DNA from 2 places in the Peribacillus sp. NPDC101480 genome. Region 2 is predicted to be linked to the other one. Evidence: riboswitches for the same ligand, from Rfam matches in the RefSeq annotation. Region 2 holds a riboswitch; the other holds the start of a gene.
The links. A riboswitch is a leader RNA that binds a small molecule or an ion and turns the genes downstream of it on or off. The one in region 2 is predicted to bind S-adenosylmethionine.
Positions count from the first base shown of each region.

Region 1: another riboswitch for S-adenosylmethionine. It lies ahead of ACQKMF_RS00935 (methionine ABC transporter ATP-binding protein); the one in region 2 lies ahead of ACQKMF_RS17870 (YezD family protein).

Region 1 covers NZ_JBNNSB010000001.1:174,851-180,875, reverse strand. Annotated here, with positions in the region: gene ACQKMF_RS00950 (M20 family metallopeptidase) at 1-299, opposite strand, end outside; gene ACQKMF_RS00945 (MetQ/NlpA family ABC transporter substrate-binding protein) at 387-1,259, opposite strand; gene ACQKMF_RS00940 (methionine ABC transporter permease) at 1,281-1,931, opposite strand; gene ACQKMF_RS00935 (methionine ABC transporter ATP-binding protein) at 1,945-2,967, opposite strand; SAM riboswitch class I at 3,224-3,335, opposite strand; gene ACQKMF_RS00930 (GNAT family N-acetyltransferase) at 3,475-3,942, opposite strand; gene ACQKMF_RS00925 (NADPH-dependent FMN reductase) at 4,366-4,911, shown strand; gene ACQKMF_RS00920 (SDR family oxidoreductase) at 4,978-5,763, opposite strand; gene ACQKMF_RS00915 (RhaT/GlcU family sugar-proton symporter) at 5,779-6,025, opposite strand, start outside.
Region 2 covers NZ_JBNNSB010000005.1:150,474-156,498, reverse strand. Annotated here, with positions in the region: partial or broken gene ACQKMF_RS17885 (SDR family NAD(P)-dependent oxidoreductase) at 1-16, shown strand, start outside; gene ACQKMF_RS17880 (TetR/AcrR family transcriptional regulator) at 191-778, shown strand; gene ssuE (NADPH-dependent FMN reductase) at 968-1,501, shown strand; SAM riboswitch class I at 1,784-1,892, shown strand; gene ACQKMF_RS17870 (YezD family protein) at 2,063-2,206, shown strand; gene ACQKMF_RS17865 (phosphoadenylyl-sulfate reductase) at 2,388-3,092, shown strand; gene sat (sulfate adenylyltransferase) at 3,122-4,270, shown strand; gene cysC (adenylyl-sulfate kinase) at 4,313-4,912, shown strand; gene ACQKMF_RS17850 (nitrite/sulfite reductase) at 4,929-6,025, shown strand, end outside.

The DNA of each region.
Region 1 (6,025 bases), on a different contig from region 2:
CAAGCATGGCCTAAACCCGGCAATGCATCATACTCGGCTAAAAAGGCAATTGTGGGACCTTTCTTTGAAGAGGTTTTTTTGGCGATGAACCCTGTTTCATGCCCGGCAATATTGCGGGTTACTTCAAATCCTTCATTTCGAAGTATTCCGGTTAATGTATCCGAAGCGAAAAACTCTTGATTCCCAATTTCGGGTTTAGCATGAATGGCTTGACTCGTTTCGATATATAATTTGGAATGAAAGTCGATGTGATCTTCAATGATCTGCTGATGCTGCTTCTGCACTAATTCTCTCGCCATATTCTTATCTCCCCTTTTTGGTTTAAGGAACCGGATAGGCATCTTGAATCCATCCGGCATTCCTTCACTCGTTTTGAATCTGAATCATTATTTTTCATTAGCTGGTTTTGTCCAAGCATCCTGGTAATTCACTAATTCATCTACAGAAACATATGCAGGAATGGTGTTTCCTTTAAACGTTTTTTCAATGAACGCTTCCACTTTTTTCGATTGATAAAGCTCCACTAATTTTTGCAGCTCAGGACGATCGGCATTACCCTTTTTAACTGCAATGATATTAATATATGGTTTCGCCGTTTTACTCTCATGGAATAAAGAATCTTTTAAAGTAAGGCCTGCTTCGACGGCAAAGTTATTATTGATGGCTGAAGCATCGGCATCATCCAATAGACGCGGTGTATTGCCGGCAGCAACAGGTTGGATTTTCAAGTTTTTCGGATTTTCCTTAATGATTTCCAATGATCCCGATCCATTGAATTCCTCTTTCAATGTAATCAATCCAGCTTCCTGAAGAAGAAGCAGTGCACGGCCAAAGTTCGTTGCTTCATTCGGAACGGCAATCGTAGCGCCATCCGGAAGATCCTTGAGATCTTTATGTTTTTTCGAATAAAGGCCCATAGGAGCAATGACAGTCGACCCGATGGCCTCTAATTTCAGATTTTGGTCTTGAACGAATTCATCGAAGTATGCGACCGTTTGGAATGAATTGGCATCAATTTCACCTTCACTTAAAGCAAGGTTCGGTTGGATATAATCATTGAAAGTGACCAGTTCAATATTAAGCCCTTCCTCTTTCGCTATGTCGACAATGTATTCCCATGTTCTTGTATCCCCGCTGCTGACACCGACTTTTACTGTTTTCACATCATCCGAACCGCCTGATGCACCTTCTTCTTTCCCGCATGCTGCAGACAAGATGGCCAATGCCAATACTATGATCGTTAATAAGATTTTCTTCATTTCTCCTACCTCCTGTTATTTTTATCTTCTTCTGATTTTTCTTGAAACAAAATTCCCGGTGGATTGCAGTAATTGAACGATGATCACGAGCGCCGCCACTGTGACGATCATCGTCATCGTATCAAACCTTTGATAACCGTAAGCCAAAGCTAAATCTCCGACCCCGCCTGCACCGACGGCACCTGCCATGGCCGTAGATCCAACAAGCCCGATTGTCGCTGTTGTAAATGTAAGGATCAACGAACTAAGTCCCTCAGGAATCAAAAAACGATAAATGATTTGCCATGTCGTCGCCCCCATCGCCTGAGCTGCCTCGATGATCCCTTTGTCCACTTCCAACAGGGAGTTCTCCACAAGCCGGGCGATATAAGGAGCCGCGTAAAAGATTAGCGGAACAATGGCCGCATTCGTTCCGATCGCACTGCCTACAATCATTCTGGTAAACGGAATAAGTGCTACTAGCAAGATGATGAAAGGAACCGACCGCAATATATTGATGATCGGGTTCAATACATTAAAGACCCATTTATTCTCCAGGATATGGCCCTTTCTTGTAATGACAAGCAGGATACCAAGCGGAAGACCAATCAATCCGGAAAATACCAATGAGATGGCTACCATATAAAGTGTGTCACCGAAAGCTGTCGACAGCTGATCTGCCGTTATTTCCATTCCCCAAAGCGTATTACCCATTTATCTGCACCTCCTGGACGAGAATCCCCTCATCTTTAATATACTGATAAGCCTTGTCCACCTCATTTTTATTCCCGGTCACTTCGATGATCAAATTCCCGAAAGGCGTTTCCTGAATTTCAGAAATATTGGCTGATAAAACACTTAAATGAACATCATATTTCTTCGAGATGGTTGAAAGCAAAGGAGTACCCGAAGTAGTCCCAATAAAATTAATTTTCCAAATAATCGGGATATGGGACCCTATGCTTTTTAGGAAACTTTGTGGAATTTCGTCATGTATGACCGTTCTCACGAAGTTTTTTGCAATATCCGTTTGCGGCTTCGCAAAAACTTCGAAAACCGAACCTTGTTCAACGACGCATCCGCCCTCCATGACCGCTACCTTATTGCAAATTTCCCGAATGACAGACATCTCATGAGTGATTAGTAGAATGGTAATATTGTATTCTTTATTGATTTTCTTTAAGAGCTGCAGAACAGCACTCGTTGTTTGCGGATCCAATGCCGAGGTAGCTTCATCACACAATAAGATCGATGGATTGGTAGCCAATGCTCTCGCAATGCCGATCCGCTGCTTTTGACCGCCGGATAATTGTTCCGGATAACTCTTTGCTTTGCACGATAAGCCAACGAACTCCAACAGCTCGCCTACCCGCTTTTTGATTTCTTTACCAGGGGTTCCCGATAAAATCAGCGGCATGGCGATATTATCAAAAACGGTCTTTGAGTTTAGCAAATTGAAATGCTGAAAGATCATCCCGATTTTTTTCTTTTCTGCCCGCAATTCCTTCGCGCTCAATTTGGTTAAATCCTTGCCCCCAACAATCACCGAACCATCTGAAGGATGTTCAAGCAAATTGACCAACCTGATCAACGTACTCTTCCCGGCCCCGCTATAACCGACTACACCGAATATATCCCCCTTTTCCACTGTCAAATTAATGCCCTTCAAAGCCTCGACAGTCTGTTTCTTTGTTTGATATACCTTTTTAACATTTTGAAACTCAATCATCCAATCTCCCCCCATGTTGTTTATTTGTACGAATTCATTATCCAGAGAGAAGAGCTTTGCAACGCTTCATAATGATAGGGTTAAATTCGAAACTCACGAGTAAATCTGCGAAACTCATGAGTAATTGCACCAAATTTCCTAATAACCATATACATTTTGAATAAACAAAAGAGGCCTCTTCCGTCATCAGACAGAAGAGGCCTCTTTAGACATAAAAAAGAGTAAACTCTTAAATTAATTATCTAAGAAAAGCTCCTTCTTATCTTTCAAACTTTCGTCCGTTGGAATTAGCACAGTATTTTTACAAAAGTAAAAACCCGCTGCCGAGGTATCATAGGGCCAAGTCCCTCCACATCTCTTGATAAGAATTAACGTTATATTTAATTATGTCCTTCACTATATATTCTAATTTCTCTAAAGTCAACCCTATTTTTCATCGGTTAAAATATTTTCACAGTATAGTGATTGACGCTTTTTAATTATATTAATATAGTTAAATTTTATATTCTATAATGATTTGCCCATTCTCCATACTGGGTATATTTCATTTTCTTCCCTTATCTTCATCATGCCTGAATTCTTATATAAGCGAATCGCCCTTTGATTATCCGGAGAAACCCTTAAATGATATTCGGATACATTAAATCGCCCGAAAAAGTTTTCTGCATAGCGAACCAATTCCTTGCCAAGGCCTTTACTGCGGTATCCGGGAATAAGATAAAATAAATCTACATAGCCGATCTCAGTTCCTTCATACGCCCGAATTCGAAGTTCCATTTGCCCAATCGGTACTTGGTCCTTTTCAATGATCACCTGTCCCCCCGGGAATTTGCGGACCCTTTCTTCCATTCGTTGCAGATATGTATTTTCATCTCCAAAACCTGCCTCAGATCCAAAACTTACAACAAAGGAATCTTTCCTGAATTTAACGATAATATCTTTATCTTTGTCCGTATCAATGGTACGAAAGATCAACTTCATCCTCTCCTGTCATTTTAGTGAAATAGTTTTCAAGCAAAAAAAACACATTTCACTTACGGTCTTCATGATATTTCATTATTTACTTTTTCAAGCGTCTTATTTCATTTTCTCTGAAAGGATTTTTCCTTAATCCCTATAGGAATGGCCATAATATTAAATTAAAAACAAATGCAATATTGTTTGGTGAGTTCTAGTAATGGGGATTGGATTGGCACAAACAAATCTATTTAATTTTCGAGTCTAACTTTGCAGGGTAACCCTAAGTGAATGAATGTTCGAGAGGAATTTGTTTATTAAGCTCTAACTCAACTTTTTCCCAAGCATCCTTTTTCCCTTTCATTTACATTCCAATTATAATAGGTAAGTGGAATACATTTACATGATTATCCATTATAAAAATCATTGGAGGTATTGAAGATGAAAGTTGTTGCAATAGTGGGAAGTATCCGTAAAGAGTCTTACAACCTTAAGCTTGCCAAATATATTCAATCTAGATATCAAGATCGGTTCGATCTTGAAATATTGAACATTCGGGATTTACCTTTTTATGATCAAGATATTGAAAATGACCCTCCATCAGTTGTAAAAGAATTTAAAAGCAAAGTGGCCGAAGCAGATGCAGTTTTGTGGGTAACTCCTGAATACAACGGTACGATTCCAGGTGTATTGGGCAATGCAATCGATTGGTTATCACGTGTCGATAAAGTCTTGATCGGCAAACCATCATGGATCATGGGTGCTTCAATGGGGCAATTAGGAACGGTTAAAGCTCAATTGCATTTGCGTGAAATCTTATTCGCAATAGGCATCGCCTCCCCACTCCTTCCAGGGAATGAAGTATATGTTGGTGCAGTGCATGACAAAATCGATAACGAAGGCAGGCTTACACATGAGTCGACTGTCCAGTTTATCGATACGGTCGTCGATAATTTCATTAGCTGGTATAATCATCATACTCGTTAATGCTTAAAAAAAGACTCCCAGCAGGTTTGAGCCTGCTGGGAGTCTTTTTGCATCATTAAACAAAATTCATCCTCTTCCCGCCTGGAATGCAGGGTATTTCGTCATTCCTCCGTCAGCGAATAGAGTGATGCCCGTTACATAACTGGACTCTGAAGATGCCAGCCATGCAGCAACCGCAGCAATTTCTTCAGGCTTTCCGATATACCCCATCGGAATCATGCTTTCAAGATCCTTTTTCTTTTCGGGATCTTCAAGCTTGTCGGCATTAATTGGCGTGGCGATGGCTCCAGGACCAATGCTGTTCACACGGATTCCCTTTGGTGCATATTCAAGAGCCAGTGTCTCCGTAAGCAGCTTCACCCCGCCCTTGCTTGCTGCATAGTGAACGAATAAAGGCCAGGGAATCATCTCATGTACACTGGACATGTTTATAACATTCCCTTTAATGTCGTTCTCGACAAAATACTTGATAGCTTCACGGCAGCCCAAGAAATTTCCCGTTAAGTTGGTATTGATTACCCTATTCCAGTCGCTTAACGGCATCTCGTGAGACGGAACCGGATTTTCAATTCCTGCATTATTGATGAATATATCGAGTTTCCCGAAATTCTTTATCGCTGATTGAACAAGATTAATCACATCTTCTTCAACGGTGACATCGCCTTTTACTGCAATTGCTTCCCCGCCATTTGTTTTGATTTCCTCCATTACACTATCCGCTTCCTCTGATTTAGTGCGATAATTAACCACGACCTTTGCCTTTTCCTTGGCAAAGCGAATGGCCATCGCTTTCCCTAAACCAGTGGATGAACCGGTTATAACAACGACCTTACCTTCTAAATCTGTATACATTTAATCACCCTCCAATTAACTTTTTGCCATCCCGAGCATAATCCCAGCAATGATGATCAAGATAATTCCGATTATGATTCCAATTAGTTGGCGTTTCGTTTTCTTTTCACGTAAAATGATGATCCCGCCGAGAGTTGAGATGACAATGCCCATTTGCGAAAGGGAAAAACTAGTGGCCACTCCCACACGGGGCTGGGATATGAATAAAAACATATTCCCTGCAGCCCATATCAATCCCGGAATGATATTGCGAATCGTATAT
Region 2 (6,025 bases):
TGCATCCTTTAAGTGATTTTCTGTAAAAGAAAACTTCGTCCCAATTTAGACGATGTTTTCTATTTATGATATATGGGAATATTGAATTCTAATGAATCAAAGGTAATATTGACCGATTGATACCATCGGGATATCATGTTAAATAGATTGGTGACACCGGTCTTATCATCATAAAAGAAGGTTGATATTTTTGAAAAAAGGGCAGCAAACGAAAGAACGAATCATAAATGTAGCCCGGACTCTTTTTGCCACTAAAGGTTTTGACATGACAAGAACGAATGAAATTGCCTCTGCATGCAATGTTTCCGAAGCTACTATTTACAAATACTTTGACAGCAAAAAAGATTTGCTATTAGCTACAATTACCCCTGATGAGAAAGAGGAAACTGAAGATGGGACTAGCCATCTATCCACGGATGATCTAGTGGAGAATCATGTTTGCACCATGATAAATAAAATTCTTGATAATAAAGAACAATTTTCGATACTATTCAGGGAAACACAATTCGATCAAGATATTTCGAAGCAATATGTAGATCAGATTTTCAAGCCGAATGCCAGGCATATTGAAATACAGAAGAGAATAGATAGTGGTGAGATACAATATATCTCTGATATTATCCTATTTAATGTAGGGATCATTTCATTCACATTGGCATTATCTACACATTATGAGATCCACCAGCAGAAAAAGGAGCCATATTTTACTTCTGAACGAATTAAGAGCATTGCTCAACTTTTGGTATATGGTATTCATGGAAAACAAAAACATACATAATGAAACGGTCATATTGAAGGGCTTTAGCATCAAGCCGCAAATATGACCGTTTTATTTTCCTTCAGAGTAGATGTCCAGAGTGTAAGATTTGACTTATATTTTTCAGACTATTACGATAAATGCATACTGTACGAAATGCTTTACGAAGATTTTATCTGGCAATCATGTAATATTGGAGGGGTATATTAAATGAGCGATATCGTAATTTTATCAGGAAGTCCGGCTATTCCGTCCAGAACGGACATTTCACTAAAACATATTCAATCATTAGTCGAAAACGAAGGATTTACTACAGCTTATTTCTCAATCACGGATTTCTCAGCAGATGATTTATTCAAAGGCAAATATAATAGCGAAGATATCTTAAAGCTTTCAGAGAAAATTCAAGCAGCTAGAGGTGTCATTATTGGTTCACCGGTTTATAAGGCTTCTTATACAGGTGTATTGAAGGCCTTGATTGATTTGCTGCCAGAAGGTGCTTTTAAGGGTAAGCCAGTACTGCCAATCATGATTGGCGGAAGTAACAGGCATCTATTGGCGATTGACTATGCACTTAAACCATTAATTTCAATATTAAAAGGCGAGCCGCTGCAGGGCATTTATTTTGTTGATAAGGAAATAGATAAACAGAATTCAGAAAAACCGATAAATGATTTGCATTTAATTGATCGGGTCCAGAGTCAAGTTCAAGAATTTGTAGAAGCGATACAGTTAAGAAATTAATGAATTCGAGTAATCCCTTCGTTTAAAAGGACTGGAATTCGAGAAATTATTTTTTCGGATAGATGACAGGCGCCAATTATAGGCTTGTTAATGAAAATAGACTCATTTTTTTGGAGGCTTTATCTAAAAAGACGAGTCTATTTTCATATTTACATGAACATAAAATCATAATCGGAATAGTGTGTATAAAAATAACAGTTCATCCATAATATTAAACCAAGTTATTTTATAAGAAAACTCCATTGACAAGGATTAAATATATGTTAATATTTAAAATAATAAAACTTATCCAGAGCGACGGAGGGAATTGGCCCTTTGAAGTCCAGCAACCTGCATGGTCGATGCAAGGTGCTACCTCCAACAAAATGTTGATCATTTTGGAAGATAAGGTAAAGATATTTACCTTGGGATCTTTCCATCATGGAAAGATTTTTGCTTTTTGGAAAGTTGTAGGCAAACCATAACAATGTAAGGTTGTTTGGAATTATATAAATCTAAGAAATTCATTTGATCAGCGGTGAAAATAAGAAATTCGCGGATTTTCTTAAAGGAGGAACAGGCTTGGATAAAGAGAATCAGCTTGAAGAAATATTTGAACGACTTCAAGAAATGCTTAATTCTATGAAATATGGGTCCATTACACTTATTGTCCAGGATGGTAAAATCATTCAAATGGAAAGAAATGAAAAATTAAGAATTAAATAAGGTATCTGCTGACTAGAAAAACTAGAGGCGGGTTTAACTGATATAAAGAGAGTATTGGTTAGATTCGTCTCTTTTTTCCTAGAGTCAAATAAACTGGAGAAGATTACAACGGGTATTGATCAACAGTTACTCTAACCTGATACAGCAAGTTTTAGAGGGGGCTACAAAGTTGGCTGCATTAATAAACTATGAAAATTTCAACACTGGGGATTTCCCTGTATTTCCCGAAGACAGTGAGACAAAAGGTGCTTTGGAAGTTCTGCAATGGGCGAATGACCATTATGGAAACGAACTGATTTATGCTTGCAGTTTTGGCATTGAAGGCATCGTGCTTACGGATTTATTGGCGAAGGTCAATCCTTCTGCCAAAATAGTTTTCCTTGATACAGATGTTCATTTTGAGGAAACTTATCAATTGATCGAGCAAGTGAAAAAGCGATATCCAAAGCTTTCGATAGAAATGAAGAAACCTGCCTTGACGCTTGAGGAACAAGCAGCGGAATATGGGGATGAATTATGGGTTAGAGATTCAAATAAGTGCTGTAACATCCGTAAAATCATTCCGCTTACCGATGTGCTTTCAACGGCAACAGCATGGCTTTCGGGACTGCGGAGGGAGCAATCCGAGACAAGGGCTTCGACCGAGTATATCAATAAGGATAATAAGTTCAAGTCAGTTAAAATATGTCCACTCATACATTGGACATGGAAAGATGTTTGGCGCTATGCCCATAAAAACGGACTTCCATATAATATCCTGCATGATAATGGATATCCGAGCATTGGATGTAAAACATGTACAGCACCAGCCTTCAATGCAGATGATTTACGCTCTGGCCGTTGGCAAGGAGCTCAAAAAACGGAATGCGGATTGCATTTATCTTAAATAAATAGAAACCATAGGGGGAAATTAGCATGACAATCAGTTTACCGCACGGAGGAACACTAATCGATCTTTGGGAACCAAATTATGATATTAGTAAAATAACAAAGTCGATCGAAATCGATGAAATTGCTTTAAGTGATCTTGAATTGATAGGCACTGGTGCCTACAGTCCAATTAAAGGATTCTTTACAAAAAGTGACTATGAGACAGTGGTCAAGGATATGAGGCTTAGCAGCGGTCATGTATGGAGCATCCCGATTACGCTGCCTTTGACCGAAGAAACTGCCGAAACCCTTACTATAGGTGAAGAAGTAACGTTGACTCATGAAGGTGAAACATACGGGGTTCTCTCCGTTTCCGATATATACACACCAGATAAGCAATTGGAAGCGACATTAGTTTATCAAACGGATGATGAGAAGCATCCAGGAGTGAAAAATTTATATAACCGCGGTGATGTATATGCCGGCGGGGAAATAAAGTTGATCAAGAGAATAGAGCGTCCGCAGTTTCAAGCTAATTATTTGGACCCGGTCGAGACAAGGAAAGCTTTTGCTGAAAAGGGCTGGGAAACGGTTGTCGGCTTCCAAACCAGGAACCCTGTTCACCGTGCACATGAATACATTCAAAAGACAGCATTGGAGATTGTCGACGGCTTATTCTTAAATCCTCTCGTAGGTGCCACTAAATCAGATGACATTCCGGCAGATGTAAGAATGGAAAGCTATAAAGTGCTGCTTGAAAAATATTATCCTAAGGATCGCGTCTCCCTTGCAGTTTTCCCTGCTGCCATGCGTTATGCAGGACCTAGAGAAGCCATTTTCCATGCCATGGTCCGTAAAAATTATGGTTGCACCCATTTTATCGTCGGACGTGATCATGCGGGTGTGGGCGATTATTATGGCACATATGATGCTCAAAAAATCTTTGGGAATTTCAACGCAGATGAGTTAGGGATCACGCTATTATTCTTTGAACATAGTTTTTATTGTAAAGAATGTGGCAATATGGCTTCCGCTAAAACTTGTCCTCATGGCAAGGAAGACCATGTCATCCTGTCTGGAACGAAAGTAAGGGAAATGCTGCGTAACGGAGAAATTCCTCCAGCTACCTTTAGCCGTAAAGAAGTCATCGAGGTATTGATCGAAGGTCTAAAAAAGAATGAAGTTTATAACTGATCGGACATAAATTGAAGGACCACATGAAGAGGGGGATTATTAATGAGTAAAAGTACGAATGTCACTTGGCATGAAACGTCATTGACCAAGGAGCTCCGCCGGAAGCAAAACGGCCATGAAAGCACAGTTCTATGGTTCACTGGTCTCTCGGGCTCCGGAAAATCAACGATTGCGAACGCGGTCGCTAAAGAGTTATATAATCGGAATATTCGAAGTTATGTTTTGGATGGTGATAATATCCGCCACGGATTAAATAAAGATTTAGGTTTTTCTGAAGAAGATCGAACCGAGAATATTAGACGAATCGGTGAGGTTTCCAAGTTATTCGTGGATAGTGGGCAGTTCGTATTGACCGCCTTCATATCACCTTTCAGGGCAGATCGGCAGATTGTACGTGATTTACTCGATGAAGGGGAGTTTATTGAAGTATACATAAAGTGTCCGATCGAAGAGTGCGAAGTGCGTGATCCAAAAGGTCTTTATGACAAGGCGCGTAAAGGAATCATTAAAGATTTTACCGGAATCGACTCTCCATACGAAGAACCTGAACAACCGGAAATCACTTTAGAATCCGACCAATACAGCATTGAAGAGTGCGTTGAACAGGTAATCGGCTATTTGACAGCAAAGAAAGCGATCTAATCAAGGAGGAAATGTAATGGTTTACGAGAAATTTTGGTCGGAAAATCCACTAATCGCTAAAAATAAAACGGAAATCTGGAAATTGGAAAAAGATGGATTGAAGATATTCGATGATATTCCACATTACGCTGTAAATGGTTTTGATTCCATCCCTAAAGAGAATTGGGATATGTTCAAGTGGGCAGGTCTATACCTGCAACGGCCAAAAGAAGCAGGTTACTGGATGATGCGTGTCGTTATTCCCGGAGGTATCCTGACCTATGATCAACAGATAACTCTTGCTAACATCGCTAAAGATTATGGGAGGGGTGTATATGACATTACAACCCGTCAAGCCGTTCAATTCCACTGGCTGACCATCGAACAAGTCCCGGATATATTAAACCGTTTGGAAAAGGTCGGAATGACTACGGCCGGTGCATGTGGTGATATCACACGTAATATCATCGGTAATGCATTGGCAGGCATCGATCCTGACGAACTTTTTGATACACGCGAGGTACTTTATGATGTATTTGAGTATTTCCGTCTTAACGAAGACTATTCAAACCTTCCGAGGAAATATAAAATGTCCATAAGTGCTAATATCCATAATGCTTCAAATGCTGAAATCAACTGTGTTTCATTCAATCCGGCTACTAAAGTAATTGATGGAGTAACGGAAGTTGGTTTTCACGTAAAAGTAGGCGGTGGACTATCCTCCGTTCCGATGCTGGCAGAAGAACTTGACTTATTCATTTTACCTGAAAAAACAGTCGAAGTAGCGGCCGCCATCACGACGATATTCCGTGACTTTGGGTACCGTGAAAAACGTCATCGCTCGCGTTTGAAATTCCTTGTAGCTGATTGGGGTCCTGAACAATTCAAGGAAAAATTGCTGGAGTACACCGGTCCGCTTCCTGAAAAGGGTGAAAGTGCGGTGAAGGAATGGAATGCAGGTTATTTCTACGGCATCCATAAACAAAAACAAGATGGTCTGAACTATGTTGGAGTCAATATACCAGTTGGTCGACTAAATCCAGACGAAGTGATTGAGTTTGCCGAACTTGCGAAGAAATATGGAAATGGTGAAATCCGCAACTGTAATTCTCAAAATCTTATCATTCCAAATGT